Regions from separate parts of the Syntrophothermus lipocalidus DSM 12680 genome, predicted to be linked through region 2. Evidence: a T-box and tRNA genes for the amino acid it is inferred to sense, from the RefSeq annotation. Region 2 holds a T-box; the other holds one or more tRNA genes.
What was found. The T-box of region 2 lies ahead of glyQ (glycine--tRNA ligase subunit alpha). A T-box ahead of a tRNA ligase gene usually reads a tRNA of that ligase, here a tRNA-Gly.

Region 1 (8,394 bases), 350 kb from region 2:
TTTCAATCAGTACCTCGACTATCCTTCCTGCCTGAACCGGTTCTTCTCCACGCCACTGGAGTCTCAAGTTTACCTGTTCCACCGCGTCGCTCAGTATTTCCAGGTCGTGAAGTATCTGCTTAGCAAGGGGTAACACCTTGCCTAACTCGGCTGATTCACCCCCTGCCCGTACCCGCGAGTTCAGTACTGAATTCAGGCTAATCACTCCGTCTCCAGCTATCACGCAAGCTTTCTCTACTATGCCTGAGATCATGACCATGCCTTCAGCTCTGACAGTCATTCCAGGTGCAACGCCCCCCTGAATGAAGACATCACCTGAAAATTTGATGTTACCCGTACTGAGGTCAACATCACCTTCAATTACCAGCTGAGGCAAAACTTCTACCAAACTTCCTGTCACCTTCGGCCTGCCGCTTATCGTCGCAATCAAACGATCATCGACCTGCCTGACTCCTTGTCCAACATTAAACTGAACCGGCTTGGCTACCCCGCAGGGTATCTCTTTTCCCGTTACCGTCATCCCCGGCTGCCCTTGAACTGGATCAATGATTCTGGCAATAACCTCGCCCACCTCTACCAACTCAAAGGCGGCCAGCTCTCGGAAATCAATTTTTATCTTTTTGTTCCTCTCACTGGCTGCTTTCACACGCCGCTTAAACACCAGGTCCAGATACCCGTTCTTCCCAGGTACAGCCGGCTTGCCAAAAGCCACTGCCACGCGAATTCCACTGTGCCGGAGGACTGCCTGCTCGACCTTCTCCTCATCAAGACCATATACTACCCCTTTTTCACGCAGAGCCTCCAACGCTTCAGTCACAGACAAGGGAGGCAAAGGCTCCACAAACTCGTCTACAGCAAGTTCGAGCTCAGTGACCGGTTCGGAGTCGCGAAGCCTCTTAACTATCTTCACTGGAGGATAGACAGTAAGGTAGGCACAAAAACCGTCCTTGGAGACCTCAACCTCGAACAGCTTTTGTTCCTCTGTGGCCACCACTTCGCATTCGATACTATCCCTGTCAGTCACCACTGTTCGCTTGGTACAGTTAATACCATTTACCTTGAGCCTCATCCCCGGGCAAGGAACTACAACAGGAAAGCGCCCATTGCCTGTTGGTGGAATTACGATTATGCATCCATCCTTGACACCTACCAGGCCATCATGGTCCTCGGTTACTTCTTCAGCCGCCTCAAGTATCAACCGGTTTAGCTGTCCATCGCCTTTATCTTCTCTCACACTGCCGCTCCTGGGGTCAATTAAAGTCACCTTAATAACGGCTCGAGTGCGACCAAGCCCCAAAAACCCTCGTCTGTCTTTTTTGACCACCTCAATGTTCATGTTTTCTCGGGAAACCTTCAGAGTCTCTTCCGCCTTCGCGATGGCTTCGCTGACGCTCGACCCTTCAAACCGATACGTTCTTCTCATCCCACGTCCTCCTAGGCTGGTCATTAGGCCGCTAGAAGAATTCTCGCTGCAAGCAATGCCATTTTTTCCGGACCACGACTCTCTAATTTCTTGCCAAATACGCCGTATATGTTCTTTCGAGCAGATCCTCAACGTAGTTCAATGTTTCCCTGCTTTTTATCACCCGTAATCAATAATTAATTCCATCAAATCCTCTTTGACTTAAGAGCCAAAATTAGCGAATCAAGCAGTGTCAAGACACTGCAGGTTAACGTAGGCCTGAACGATAGCTCAACCGCAATCACCAGAACGGTTTATGCCGATTTTATGCTTTCCAAAACCCTGGGTCAGGATTGTAGTACGACCTCGAAGCACAGGCATATTTTCGAGCGTCTCAATACTTGACAAACAAGTTTTTCTGAGCCAACGTTTCCTTGCTCACCTTGATCGGAGTGTCACCATCGGTCCGCTGCGTCAGATGTTCCTGTCTGATATTCACACCGTTAGCTTCCAAAGAACTTTAACACGGAATGTGTTCCAAAAAACAATTACCCGTCCACGGACCGTATTATGGACGAGGGAATTAATTAAGTGATCTCCACGGGTTTGTTCTCTCTAGGGTATACAAGAGTTTTCGGATTTTGAGCAACTTTCCTTCCAAGATTTCGAATCCGAACCACTAGAGCTTTTGGGCAATGTCGCCCAGCTATTCGGCCAGTGAACCTACTTCTTCTACGGCAGCTGATAGTGCTTCCCCGGCTGCCGCATGTTCATCGGTGCCCTTGACCATGTTGACGACAAAACTTATCAATACCTTCCAGCGAGAAATTTCACCAGCCTCTCAACCATCTGCGCGTCAGACTGAGAGCCAGAGTTCTCCTGCAACTCCTTCAACGCCTGTCTCAGACCGCTCGGTCGAGAACGATAAGGACGATAACTGACCATGGCATCCAACGCGTCGGCTACAACAACAATCTTTGCAGCCAAGGGAATCTCAGAACCAGAAATACCATAAAGATATCCTTTCCCGTCCGGACGTTCGTGGTGGTACTCGATAGCATCCAAAACCGTCTGTTTTTCAGTATCTGATATGTTTTTCATAATACAGAGAGCAATTTCCCTGCCACAACGTGGATGCTCCCGCACGATGGCCAGTTCCGCCGAAGTCAACGCCGTCTTCTTGTGTAAGGTAGTCTTGGGTATGGTGATTTTGCCCAGGTTATGTACCAGAGCTCCCAAATAAATGTACTGATTAGACACTGAGTCAAGTCCCACCAAACGTCCCAGCAAGAATGCGATTTGAGCTACTTTCTGACAGTGCAAGTAAGTGCCCGGGTCATACTGCCAAAGTATGTTCTGGCACTTGCGAATCCCAACCAGGAATCTGGCCAAAATCCCGCCAGATATCCTCACATGTGACATAGAGCCATCATTCCCTTCATCTCTCGGGTGGAATGTTGAGGCCGGTCAAAACGCAACACTTGTGTTAGTTTACATAAAGCAAGACCCGGGCAGAGATCGACGATATCCCTGACCGGGCCTGTACCAACTCTTAGATTATTGTCGTTATCGTGATCATGTAAAAAACACGCAGCATAACATGCTATTACTGCGCAAACTGACAGATCGAATACACGTTTTATGAAGCCGTTGGTTGGTTGGTTGGTTGGCTGCAAATATCATGCCAATTTATCCTTTCCCTGTTTTTTTATTTCTTCCATCCCTTGCTTACAAATACGTCTAATACTGAACCGTCTGATTCGAACTTAGTCATTACCATGAAACGACGATTCCAGAATCGAAATCTCACACTAAACTTCTTTTTTGTGCCCGGACTGCCAATTTATCCCTGCATATTCCGGCTTCAGATTCGAATCATCGCTTTCACTGCCGGAATGACATCAGAAGTCTTTCCGCAATTAATCTACATACTTGTTCCAGCTTCCGGTCTTATGACTTTAAGATACCTTCTTTTAAAACGTTTGTTCTGATTGATGCCAAGTACAACTAGGACTTCTTTCCCTTTTTCACAGTATATATTGATACATTCTGCCGATATTTGTCAAGAGAACATATACATAGGATGGCGTCAAGACACTGTAGGATGCCTTAGGCCAATAACAGGAGCGCAGCCGTAATGTCCCGAACGGTTTACGCGGGTTTTATGATTCTTGTTTCTGATAACGGACCTCTTGCCAGCTTCGTTATCGACTAGCTAAGGCAAGAGGATTGGGAACGGGTTAGTCCACAATGACGCAAATACGTTGGCTACTAAACTGTGAACCTGCGCAAGTTTTTTCTCTTTCTTCCTGTTCCCTTGACCAGTTGCCTGATGTTGTGCACCGCTAAGGCTAACAGGACCTGAGTGTGTACCTTCGTCGTACCACGTAGGGTTGCACGGCGCAGTCCTCGCGGACCCTTCATCTCCGCGAACACGGTCTCGGGCCAGTATGTGCGCTGCCTGAGGCTTGTTCTTGCACGTTCCGTCTTTAAGTGGCTCTCTGCCCGGAAAAGAAGTTCTTCGTCCGTGTACCTCTTTATCGCGGGTCGTTTAGCCTTACAATAGTGTACCGTGGTGGGGACACCCTTTGCACGCCAGACGGTGTACCTTATACACTACCGAGCCGTCAGCTTGTTCCTTTGTCTGGTAAAGCGTTTTCCCTTGGGGACAGATATAGATATCGCGTTCACTGTCATATCTGAAACCGGCTTTAATCCTTTCTCGCCTGAGATTTTTTGTCCCGTAAGCCCTGTCGGCTACTGCTTCTTCCGGCCTGCAATGGGTGACAAAGATGTGTTTGCTCAAAAGAGTGGCCAGAACCTGACTCTCTGCTACTCCTCCGGGCGTCGTTTCCACGGCGGTGACAATTCGGGCTTTTCCTCCGTCCACAGCTATATGCACCTTGTGAGCCAGAATCGGCTTCAACCAGCCCTTTCTGGTAACCAGCGATGCGTCGGGGTCGGTGCGGCTCGTCCATCTCTTGCTGGTCCGCCCCAAACCTGCTCAAGGTATTCCTCCGGTGTCGTTTGCAGTTGGTGACAGACTCCTCTTTCTACTAAGGAATCAAGGGAAGCATTGGCTTGAATGATGGTAGCGTCTATGAATACCTTTTCCCCTTGTACCAATCCTCGGTCCTAACATACTTGGACAACGTGGCGAAAGAACTGCTCATAGACCTCTCTTCCGAAGCGAACCCGGGCCTTAGATAGGATGGTATCCCATACAGATATCCGAGCAAAGCCATCTTGAAAATAACAACCGGGTCTACAGAGGGAGAACCGGTGTGACTGTAGCAGCAACGGACGTAATCGTAGATGAAAGAAAAGTCGATGACGCTGGAAATCTTCCGGGGAAGGTGGTCCTGGGGGATGCGTTCTTCAAGTGACGTGTAGTAAAACAGCTTGGGCTTGGGATACGCGACGACCCATCAAGGCGAACCACTCCATGTTCTGCTTTTTATGGTGTAATATTCTACATTAACCGCAAAAATCCTTCACTTCGGTGAGTTTGGCAACAGGTCCGTTGACAAAGACAACGCAGGAGTCCGTACTTAGCGCTTGTGAAACTCAACCATTTTCCCAACTATCGACCAAACACAAGATTTCCGCTGTGGTTAAGGTTTTTATTTCCTTTAACTCGACCAAGTCATTATCGTTCGTCCACACCGGGCAGTTCAGAGCGAGGGCCAAGGCTACAAGGTCCGCATCATCAGGATCTCGCCTTCCGATCAGTTCCAAGGCCGTCGGGACGTGCTGCAGATAAGCCTCTTTCTCCACAACTTCCAGCTCCAACAGAGAAAACACCGCTTCCATGACGTTTCTGCTCAAACTCTTCCTTTTAGCCAGGACCGGGATATATTCTCTTACTTCGCCAACCGCTCTGTCAGTCGTGACGAATTTTAACTCTTTAGCCTCAATGAATACCCTGATCGCCTTTCCGCCTATCAGCGCCGAAAGGATTACGTTAGCGTCCACGGCGATCTTTCCTGAAAGCCGCAAAGTCCTCCAGCACCTCTTTCTCTGTTATCCCTTTTTTCTCCCGCTCTCCGGCAATCCTTTCCGCTAAAGCCTTCAGGGCTGCTCGCCGAACCTCGTCTTCAAGGCTTATATCCTCCCAAGGGATAAATATTCCCGCCGGTTTGCTTCCTCGGAAAACCATTACGGCCTCTTTCTTGCGCATAAACTCACTGGTGCGGGCTTTGAAGTCCCTGACGCTTACAAATTCCATTGTAGTCACCTCCGTAGTTACATTATACTACGACTGCAGGCAGAGGTGAATTTCCAAACAGGAAGGCCTCTGATTCGGAATGGGATACATTAAGTTTCTTTCTCTTCCTCCGGCCTGATGGCTTCAGCCACCCGGAAGCGTATCAGGGTCTGGTAGGTATGTCTTTCTTTTCGGCTATTCTCTTGACGGCCTCCAGCTAGCAATCCCGGAGCCGGAGCGTAATCCGTTTAGTCTTGCGCCGTTTGGCAACCATATCGGTCAGTTATGGATCTACCTCCACCTGAACGGGCCCCATCTAGTTCCAGTGATCGCGCAAGCTGTGGGCATCCCAGAATTCAGCTTCTTCCTCTCTGATCTTGAATTCAGCCACGGCAGGTCTTTATACCATCCTAAGACCCCCTTTTTCTGGGGGATAGCCGGCCAGCAGTACCCGTCGAGAATATGTTAAACAAAAAAAGCTAAGCTATTAGCCTAGCGTTATTACTTCTTCCTGTTTAACACTTTGATTACAACCCTAGAAAGAATACTTTATATGTCGGCATTCCTGAAAGGAAGAGGTTCCGCCCTCCATTATTTTACAAATTGCCTCAAATGCCAAATTATCAAGGCTTTTCAGAAAGAAACTTGGGGTGGGCGATGGGACTCGAACCCACGACCCCCAGAGCCACAATCTGGTGCTCTAGCCGACTGAGCTACGCCCACCACGCGATCCTCTGTCAATGTGATTGGAATTTTCCTTAACTCTACCCAACGAACGCGCGTTGCACCGCCTGTAATTCGCGATGGCGTCCCTGGAGGGATTCGAACCCCCGACCTACGGATTAGAAGTCCGTTGCTCTATCCTGCTGAGCTACAGGGACCATAACGCATGGAGCGGGTGATGGGAATCGAACCCACGCAACCAGCTTGGAAGGCTGGGGCTCTACCATTGAGCTACACCCGCTTGCGCTTTCTTATTATACTGTCTTTATCCTGGTTTTGCAACGGTTTGTACTAGTTCATTGTTATCGTTCTGTGATATTGTCACCTTGTAATAGTTCAGTGAAAATGTCCCCATGAAAGAAAACAGTCACACGTATACCCGTTCCGGTATGGCTAATTAGCGAAATCGGCAGCGAACTCTTGAGTCAAAATTTACCCTTATTTCTAATTGTTGGCCGCCCCCTTCAATTCAGCAAGACAAGCGTGCATCTTTTCTATGTGTTTCTCGATTTCCGCTTTGCGTTCCACGGCATCCTGCTCTCCTTTACCCTTGATTTCCATGGCCTGTTCTATACTGGCGTTTACCGCCTGTTTGGCCCGCTCAGTCTCCTCCTTCAGAAGCGACTTCAAGGCCAAAGCCGACTGTCGCAGGCGGTTCAAGAAATCATACCGGATGCGGCCGTAATTCCGGTCTACGTCCTGGGGAATGTCCTTGGCCATTCCTTGCCAGATTATCCGGTTAAGGAGCCGGCGGGGGAGCAACCCCGAGAACGCCCTGGGCGAGATCTCAAGCATCAGCGGGTCCAGGCCCACCTTATAGTAGAACTCTGACTTCCCCGTGACGTCTACTCTGAACCTCTCCCCCGTGTAATCGATACCGAAAACCTCGCAGGCCTTGCCCAAAATTCGCGATATAATGTCGTCCAGCCTGGACAGGAAGCGGTTCTGGGCCTCTTCGAATTCCCGCGCCACCTCTTTATCCGTTTCCTGCCTCCATCTTTCAAAAACCGAGGTGAGATTGGTCAGGGCTTCTTGTTCGATAGCTTTAATAAAAAACCTGGTCTTTAAACCCTGATTCTGCTGGTACCAGTTCTCCAACATCAAAGCCAAGGTCTTTTCTAACGACGACCTGTCTTTTCCAAATTTTTTATCCAGATCCTCAAGTATTCTCTCCACCTCGCCGTCTAGGAGCACGGCCACATCCCGAGTTTCCCTGTCGACTATTCCCAAAAACTCGGTATAGCTGGCTATCTTTGCCCGCAGTTCTTCTACCGGCAATTCGAGGGCCTGCCGTTCCACCCGAAGCGAGGTCGACACCTGCAACAGGAGATTGCCCAGTTTGTTCCGCAATGCCACCTCCAGCAATCGGTCCCGGTGCGTATAAAAGTAACCCAGTACGGCTTCTTCGAGCACCGCAAAACCGCTTTCCTCCAGTTTCTGCGGGTCTTGGGCTACCTGCGCCTCCAAGGCCATAAGAGCAGATAAAGGATACACGTCGACCGACTGCCCAAGCTCCTTTTCCAACGCAACGCGGGTAAAATCCACGAGCCGCTTCACGTCATGGTCAGCATAGAAGTCAGCCTTGTTTAGAACAAAGTAGATCATAGGAACCTGCTCGCGAACATCGCGCAGGTACCTGATCTCCTCGACTGCTACCGGTGTATCGACCGAGAAGACAAATAAGGCAGCATCGATATGGGGCAGGTATCCGTAAGCCGTCTGGGTGTTATGTTCAAAAATGGAACCTACGCCGGGGGTATCGACCAGCCGGATACCCCGGCCGAGAAGCCGTGAGGGAAAGGTTATGTGGGCTATCGCTACCTGCTTTTCGTTGTTGGGATTTCTCTCTTCGGTGATGTAATCTGCCAGCTCCCCTACCGTCACTTCCCGGCGCAGGCCGTTTTCGTGGATAATTGTGACTGTCGGTTCAGCCCCGTACTCGACAACCGTTATGACCGAAGTGGCGGGGGTCACTGCCATCGGCAGCACCGGCTGCCCCAAAATCGCGTTGACGAGAGTAGACTTGCCCCGTTTCTGTTGTCCGAGGATGGCCAGGTTGAAG
Region 2 (8,394 bases):
AGGCCTCGGGGGGGATAGAGAGTTACCAACAGGCTCTGGGACTGATTGAACTGGGGGCAGATCGTATCGGAACTAGTCATGCCCGTTCCATAATATCGGAATTGATGGAGATATAACTTCAGATCACGAATATCTGGAACTGAATTTTGGGAGCATAACTTGGGGAATAATACAGCCATCTTAGCGGGAAAGGGGTTGGCGATGTGGCCATGCGAAGGGCAGTGGCCTTGACTTTCTTGGCTATGATGGTTGTTTTGTTGATCGGTTTGGGGTGGGAGCTTCATGCTAGAGCCGAGGTAAGGAAAGCTAGGGGCGACTATATTGCGGCCCTTCAAAGGTTTGAACAGAAAGCAAAGACCCCCGCAGAAATGGAACGCCTGCCGTGGGCGGCGCAGTACCTGTACCTGAAGTCGAAGGTCTATCCCCAACGGCAGGAAGACCTGGATGCTGCTGACCAGGCCTTGAAGCGGGTAAAGCAATACAAGGGGAAGATACTAGAGCCAGGATTGCGTTCAAGGTTGGGGGATTACATCGGGGTTGCAAACCGGTTGCTTACCTGGACCGAGGAAATGTGGGCCAACGAGAAGGAGATTGACGCGGCCTATTTTGCGAGGGATTGGGGGAGAAGACAGGAGCTGGCGTTGGACCGATCCGCTCTAGGAGAAAAAGGGCAGGAGCTGGTGGAGGCGGAGAGGCGGAAGTGGGAGAAGACGGGGCTGTAGGAAATCAGTTGGCCCAATCCTGCGCGGGACAGGTGTGTTATAGAAGGGCTGTAAGAGGAGGCGAAGCTGTGGGAAAAAGGTTCTTTTGTGGATGATACTGGTCGCGGGGTACGCGTACTTAGCCATAAACACCGACTGGTCGTGGGTGAAGAACAAGGCGTATTATAACATACTGGGGTGCTATGGGCGGGTAGTAGCCAGTCATGCACGGCTACAAATCGTATTCAATCCGGGCTTGAGAGAAGAGGTCGTGCCGGCTCAGGTGACCGGGCTGTTAAAAAACGGTCAGCTTAGCATCCTAGGCTGGGAAGACGTGTCCAAGCCCGGCATACCACGGCCTGGCCTGACAGTCGCGGCCATAACGCCGGAAGCCAGGGCCGATAGCCTGACTTTGGTCAACGGGGTGGTACAACGCCGGGTTCAAGTGCTAGTCGAGTGTTCTAAAATGGACAAATGGCACACGACATCGGAAGGATGGGAAAGCTTAAAACAGCTAAGACGTACCTGCTTGCGGGTGGTGGTATTCGACGGGGGGCACCATCTTTCTACGATCGGTACTTGTCCCGATATTATCCTGGTCCCGGTAGTCAACGGTTATGCTGCTCATTCATACATGAAGGATGGAATAAGGGTTGAGAAGCTTAAACGGTTACTGGTTCAAACAAGGGCTCCCAGCGCCATAATAGCGGTGCCCCGCTGGGCAGTAGTAAAATCGCCTTCGTGCTTAGGAGTGCTCGCGGCAAGGGCCTACCTGCAGCTTGTCAGGGAAGGGAAACGATGCGGAGTAGAATTCTCTCGGCCTGTAACGTCGCCGGGAATGAGCAAACTAAACGGGACGGTATTTTGTTACGTGAACGGGGAATCCGCCGAAGAGTTCTCGGGCAAACTTAGGTCGCTCGGTTTGAGAGATGTAAGAAGGGTTTATATTGCTCTTAATTACAGCCGCCTTGACCCGACAAACGCCTTGTCCTATGCCGAAAGATTACAGCAGCACACGGGTAAACCAGTAATGGTGGTGAACGAGCCGGTAAACGTCGTTGACGCTGTTGTGGATGGTTTTTGGCAACCTGGACTCAGACGGTTTGGCGAAGGTTGATAGGTGACCAAGTTATTTGAGCCACTCCTACTGTACAAGCGGGAGGGGTATAGTTGATTGACAAGAGGTCTGGCGGTTGTTAAACTTAAAAGCGACAAATCGATATATGGCGATGATAAAGAGGAGTAAGGAAGATGCCCTCTGGACAGAGAACCGGTGGTGGTGGGAATCCGGTCAGGGGACTTCCTGAAGGGCGCTTTGGAGCCGCAGGAGGAAAGCCGTTGGCGAGTAAAGCCTGCATTATCACGAGAGGGCCTGTTGAGGCCAATCAGGGTGGAACCGCGGGAAAAGCCCGTCCCTGTGTAGGGGACGGGCTTTAGTTTTAGGTCTAGTCGCATCAAATCGCATATAGATAGGAGGATTGAAGGTGACTTTTCAGGAGATAATCTTAGCTCTGGAAACATTTTGGGGTAGCCAAGGCTGCATCATTCAGCAACCATATGACGTGGAAAAGGGGGCGGGGACGATGAACCCGGCTACCTTTTTGCGCGCTCTTGGGCCTGAACCTTGGAATGTGGCTTACGTAGAGCCTTCGCGCAGGCCGACTGACGGTCGGTACGGCGAGAACCCCAACCGGCTTCAACACTATTACCAGTATCAGGTGATATTGAAGCCGTCTCCCGACAATGTTATTGACCTGTATTTGGACAGTCTTCGTACTCTTGGGATTGATCCGCGCAAACATGACATCAGGCTGGTGGAAGATAACTGGGAATCCCCTACCCTTGGAGCCTGGGGCTTAGGGTGGGAGATATGGCTCGATGGGATGGAAATCACCCAGTTTACGTACTTCCAGCAGTGCGGGGGCATTGACTGCTACCCGGTTTGCGCTGAAATTACCTACGGCATAGAAAGGATTGCTATGTACATCCAGAACAAGGAGAGCGTGTTTGACATCGAGTGGGTAGACGGCATTACCTACGGGGATGTTCACCACCAGAGTGAGGTCGACTATTCTTATTACAACTTCCAGGTAGCGGACATCGAAACCTTGGTGACAATGTTCGATCTCTGCGAGAAAGAGGCTAAACGGGTACTGGAGAAGGAATTGGTACAGCCCGCCTATGACTACGTTTTGAAGTGTTCGCACCTCTTTAACCTGTTAGATGCGAGAGGAGCCATAAGCGTAACTGAACGCACCAGCTACATTGCTCGGGTCAGAAATATGGCCCGCAGCGTGGCTCTGGCTTATTTACGGCAGCGGGAAAAATTAGGGTATCCTTTACTGAAAGATCTTGAACTCAGGAAGAAGACGTTAAAGGAGGGCTAGGTATGACCAGAGATCTGGTTTTTGAAATAGGCACTGAGGAAATACCGGCAGCCTATATGCCAAATGCTATCCGGGACATGGAAGCCCTGGCCAGAGAAAAACTGTCAGGAGCCAATCTCAGTTTCGGTAGCCTGAGAACTATGGGAACACCACGGCGACTGGTACTTTACGTTTATGACCTGGCTGAGAACCAGGCAGGCTGGCTGAAGGAGGTCAGAGGCCCAAAACGAGAGCAGGCTTTCGATGCAGAGGGGCGGCCTACCTCGGCGGCTCTGGGTTTTGCCCGAGCTCAGGGAGTGACGGTCGAATCTCTCGAGGTGCGGGAAATGTCCGGAGTAGATTACGTCTTCGCGGTAAAAAAGGAGTCCGGGAAGAAAACCGTAGAAGTCTTGCCAGGGGTTTTGCGGGAAATCGTGGTTGATCTCGGCTTCCCTAAGGCAATGCGCTGGGCCTACTCCGAGTTCAGGTTCGCCCGTCCCATCCGATGGATGTTGGCTTTGTTGGGTAACGAGGTCATACCGGTTCAGATAGAAAACGTGGAAGCCAGCAATGTTACCTTTGGACACAGGTTTTTGTCTGAGCGGCCAATTACGGTCAACGAAGCAGCCAATTACTTCGAATTAATGGAGAAAGCGTTTGTCGTCGTCGATCACGAACGCAGGCGGCAAATGATATGGGAACAGATATTGAACACGGCCGAGCAGGCGGGAGGTTATCCTTATAACGACGAGGAACTACTGGAAGAGGTTAATTTTCTTCTGGAGTACCCGACCGCGTTCTACGGGAAGTTTTCGCCGGAATACCTGGTGTTGCCGACAGAGGTTTTGACCACCACGATGATCGAACACCAGCGCTACTTCCCGGTGTTTTCCGATGACGGCAAGCTCCTCCCCGGGTTTATCGGAGTTAGAAACGGCGACGAGTACAACCTGGAGGAGGTTAAAGCAGGTAATGAAAGGGTTTTGAGGGCCCGTCTGGAAGATGCTCTCTTCTTTTACAGGGAAGACACTAAACAGCCACTGGCGAGTAAAGTAGAGCTTCTTAAGAACGTGGTGTACCAAGCCAGGCTGGGTACGGTTTGGTCGAAGGTAGAGAGGCTGCAGGATATCGCGGTATTCATCGGGAAGGAAACCGGCTTAGGGCGGGAAACCACAATTCGCAGGGCGGCTTACCTGTGTAAGGCTGACCTCGAAACCAACATGGTGTACGAGTTTCCGGAACTACAAGGGATTATGGGACGGTACTATGCCCTTGCCAGCGGGGAAGACCCGGAGGTGGCAGAGGCCATTTTAGAACACTACCTTCCACGTTTTGCCGGCGATAGGTTGCCCGAGACCCCGGCCGGGATTGCGGTTAGCCTGGCAGAAAAACTGGACAACCTAGTCGGGTGTTTCTGCATAAACATCAAGCCCAGCGGTTCTCAGGACCCTTATGCTTTACGGAGACAAGCCTTGGGGTTGGTTAACATAATCCTCAAGAGGGGATTAAGGTTGGACCTTGAAAAGGCCATAAGATTCGTATATCAGGGATTTGCGCCTATAAAACCTGACCTTAGCTGTGAAGAAACTGTTGGAGAGGTTCTAGACTTTGTTCTGCAGAGACTAAGGGGAATATTGTCAGACAGCGGCATCTCGTATGATGTACTGGATGCAGTCCTGGCAGTACCTCAAGGCGACGTGCTGGAGGTCAGAAAAAGGGCTGAGGCCTTGCAGGAGTTCAAGCAGAGCGAGTACTTTGAGGACGGGATGGTGGTTTTCAATCGCTGTTACAATTTAGCCAAAAAATGGGATAACCGAGACGTAGATGAAGTATTGCTGGAAACCGAGGCGGAAAGACGGGTTTATCAGTGGCTGGCGCAGACAGAACCGCTGCTGAACGAATTAAAGGAAAGAGGGGAGTATGGCGAGTACCTCATAACACTGTCGAAAGGGAGGGCGGGGGTTGACGAGTTGTTCGATGCGGTAATGATCATGGCCGAGGACCCGAACCTGAGAAGGAACCGGTTGAGCCTTTTGCGTCGTATCAGCGATTTGTTCTTGAATTTAGGAGATTTCAGCCGGTTGGTATAAGACTTTTTTCCTTTGACGAAGGGAAAAGCGATTCTTTATAATCAATAGTGTATATGATTTGATGTTTTGCTTCAAAAAAGTATAGCATAATTGGTGGGTGGGGTATGATCGAGCTCACTGAAAGGCAAGGTAAAATACTGGACATCGTGCGTAAGCACCAGCCTATCACAGGCGAGAGAATCGCCGAAATACTGGATGTTACCCGAGCCGCTCTCCGACCAGACTTGGCTGTTCTTACCATGTCTGGATATCTGGAGGCCAAACCACGGGTTGGGTACACCATCAAGTCCGAGGGAGCCCAGGGAGCTATCAGAAAAATCCTTTGCCAATATCGGGTTAAAGACGTGAAATCGATGCCGGTAGTGGTTAAGGATACTTCCAGCATATACGATGCTATTGTAACGCTTTTCACCGAGGATGCAGGTACTATTTACGTTACCGACCGCGACGGTTATCTGGCGGGGGTAGTTTCGAGGAAAGATTTCTTGAAAACGACTCTTGGCCATATCGATATATACAAGGTGCCGGTCAGTGTAATAATGACCAGGATGCCGAATATAATCGTAACGACTCCTGACGAGACGGTTATCGAAGCGGTGAAGAAGATTGTAGAACATGAAATCGATAGCCTGCCGGTAGTTAAGAAATACATTGACGAAAACGGAGACGAAAAGCTCGAGGTGGTAGGAAGGATAACCAAGACCAACATAGCCCGCTTGTTACTCGACTTGGCCAACCAGAAAAAGGAGGGGTAGATTTGAGTCATCGCATGCCCGGGGTGTACATAGTATCGGACTCCATCGGGGAAACAGCAGAGATGGTGGTTAGGGCAGCTGCCAGCCAGTTTAACTCCGGCAAGATAGAAATAAAGAGGATACCTTATGTTACCGACGAAGAAAGCATTGTCGAAATAATTAACCAAGCAGCCGAGGAGCGAGCGATTATAGCTTACACCCTGGTGATTGAAGAGTTAGCGCGTTTTTTGAAGACTAAGGCCCAAGAAGCCTCTGTTCTGACCGTAGACCTGCTTGGTCCGATGGTGGAGACCTTGCAGCTAGCCAGTAACGTGGAACCAAAACGGGAACCCGGACTCTTACGCAAGGTAGACGAGATATACTTTCGTAGGGTTGAAGCCATCGAATTTGCGGTCAGGTATGATGATGGCAAGGATGCACGGGGAATACCTTTAGCGGACATCGTACTTATTGGGGTTTCGCGGACTTCCAAGACCCCTCTTTCTATGTATCTAGCCCATAAGCGGATAAAGGTAGCGAACGTGCCGCTTGTACCGGAAGTGCCTCCTCCAGAAGAGCTCTACAGCGTCGAAAAAGGACGGCTCATAGGTCTTACCATACAACCGGACTTGCTTTGCGCCATTCGTAGAGAAAGGCTGAAGGCTCTGGGTTTAATGTCAGATGCGAATTATGCTAGCCCGGAGAGGATTGCCCACGAACTCGAGTTTGCTCACCAGATAATGCGTAAGCTGGGTTGTCCGATAATAGATGTCAGCAACAAGGCCGTGGAAGAAACGGCGAGTAAGATACTAGAAATATATTACAGGAGGTTGAGTCATGTCTAGAACCAAGTACGTGTATCTTTTCGAAGAAGGCCAGGCAGATATGAAATCATTGCTAGGTGGTAAGGGGGCGAACCTGGCAGAAATGACGCGGATCGGCCTGCCCGTTCCTCCGGGGTTTACTATAACCACAGAGGCATGCAAAGAGTATTATCGACTGGGTAAAGAATTTCCCCCCAACATGATGGAGGATGCATTGCAGGCTTTGCAGGCACTCGAAGAAAAGACCGGTAAAAGGTTTGGGGACAGGGATAACCCGCTCTTGGTGTCGGTCCGATCGGGTGCTCCTGTGTCCATGCCGGGGATGATGGATACTATTCTTAACCTGGGCCTAAACGACGTTACTGTGGAGGGTTTGGCTTCTCTTACTGGAGATGAACGGTTTGCTTTGGACTGCTATCGGCGTTTCATTCAGATGTTTTCTAACGTGGTCTTGAATATTGATCACGCGGTCTTCGATGCGGTAATGGAAAAGTATAAGAAAAGACACGGCTTGATATTTGATTACGAAATACCTGCTGATGGATTAAGATCTATTATCACCGAGTACAAGGGCTTGGTTCTGAAAGAAGCCGGCCGTGAGTTTCCCCAAGACGTATACGAGCAGTTGCAAATGGCAATTAAGGCTGTTTTTGAGTCTTGGAATAACCAAAGGGCCATAGTGTATAGGAAACTGAACAAGATACCGGATGATTTAGGGACGGCGGTCAATGTTCAGGCCATGGCTTTCGGGAACATGGGAAGCGATTCCGGTACGGGGGTAGCTTTTACCCGCAATCCGTCTACCGGCGAGCGTGAACTGTACGGCGAGTTTCTTGTAAATGCCCAAGGGGAGGATGTTGTTGCCGGAATCAGAACTCCTACTCCCATATCCAAGCTCAAAGACGAACTGCCCCAGGTTTACGAACAGTTCACCCAGGTGTGTCAGACCCTGGAATCCCATTATCGGGACATGCAGGATATCGAGTTTACAGTGGAAAAAGGTAAACTATACATGCTGCAGACCCGGAGCGGTAAGCGTACGGCCGCAGCTGCTATCAAGATTGCTGTAGACATGGTGAAAGAAGGACTCATTACTCGCGAAGAAGCGATCTTGCGGGTGGATCCCAATCAGATTAACCAATTGTTACATAGACAGATCGACTCCAAAGCCCAGTTGAACGTCATAGCTAGAGGATTGCCGGCTTCACCTGGAGCGGCTTCAGGGAAGGTCGTTTTTGATGCGGACGAGGCTGAAAGACTGGGCAACGAAGGGGAAAAGGTTATACTGGTGCGCAGCGAGACTACTCCGGATGATATTCACGGGATCGTCAAAGCCCAGGGGGTACTCACTTCGAGAGGCGGTATGACCAGTCATGCGGCGGTCGTCGCTCGTGGAATGGGCAAGCCATGTGTCTGCGGGTGCGAGGCCATTAAAATAGACCCGGCCGGGCAAGAGTTCTCGGTCGGAGACATTGTTGTCAAGAAAGGCGAAACCATATCCATAGATGGGGCTACCGGTAACGTGATGCTGGGAGAGGTACCGATGATAGAGCCCACACTGTCAGAGGAGTTTGAAACCCTCCTCAAGTGGGCTGACGACATCAGGAAGCTGGGGGTACGCGCCAATGCCGACACACCCGAGGACGCTGCCAAAGCCCGCGAGTTTGGAGCTGAGGGAA

Region 1: it has a tRNA-Gly gene. The T-box ahead of glyQ (glycine--tRNA ligase subunit alpha) is inferred to sense a tRNA for this amino acid. The anticodon was not compared.

The regions. Positions count from the first base shown of each region.
Region 1 is NC_014220.1:2,044,468-2,052,861, forward strand. Features, by position in the region: gene SLIP_RS09905 (flagellar assembly protein A) at 1-1,423, opposite strand, end outside; gene SLIP_RS09910 (HD-GYP domain-containing protein) at 2,210-2,824, opposite strand; gene SLIP_RS13145 (transposase) at 3,674-4,015, opposite strand; gene SLIP_RS09915 (transposase) at 3,960-4,400, opposite strand; gene SLIP_RS13180 (transposase) at 4,501-4,734, opposite strand; gene SLIP_RS09920 (PIN domain-containing protein) at 4,970-5,377, opposite strand; gene SLIP_RS09925 (hypothetical protein) at 5,367-5,630, opposite strand; tRNA gene SLIP_RS09930 (tRNA-His) at 6,256-6,332, opposite strand; tRNA gene SLIP_RS09935 (tRNA-Arg) at 6,414-6,490, opposite strand; tRNA gene SLIP_RS09940 (tRNA-Gly) at 6,500-6,573, opposite strand; gene SLIP_RS09945 (dynamin family protein) at 6,777-8,394, opposite strand, start outside.
Region 2 is NC_014220.1:1,692,699-1,701,092, reverse strand. Features, by position in the region: gene deoC (deoxyribose-phosphate aldolase) at 1-116, shown strand, start outside; gene SLIP_RS08110 (hypothetical protein) at 204-722, shown strand; gene SLIP_RS08105 (hypothetical protein) at 814-1,818, shown strand; T-box leader at 1,922-2,121, shown strand; gene glyQ (glycine--tRNA ligase subunit alpha) at 2,186-3,088, shown strand; gene glyS (glycine--tRNA ligase subunit beta) at 3,091-5,157, shown strand; gene ccpN (transcriptional regulator CcpN) at 5,262-5,912, shown strand; gene SLIP_RS08080 (pyruvate, water dikinase regulatory protein) at 5,915-6,736, shown strand; gene ppdK (pyruvate, phosphate dikinase) at 6,729-8,394, shown strand, end outside.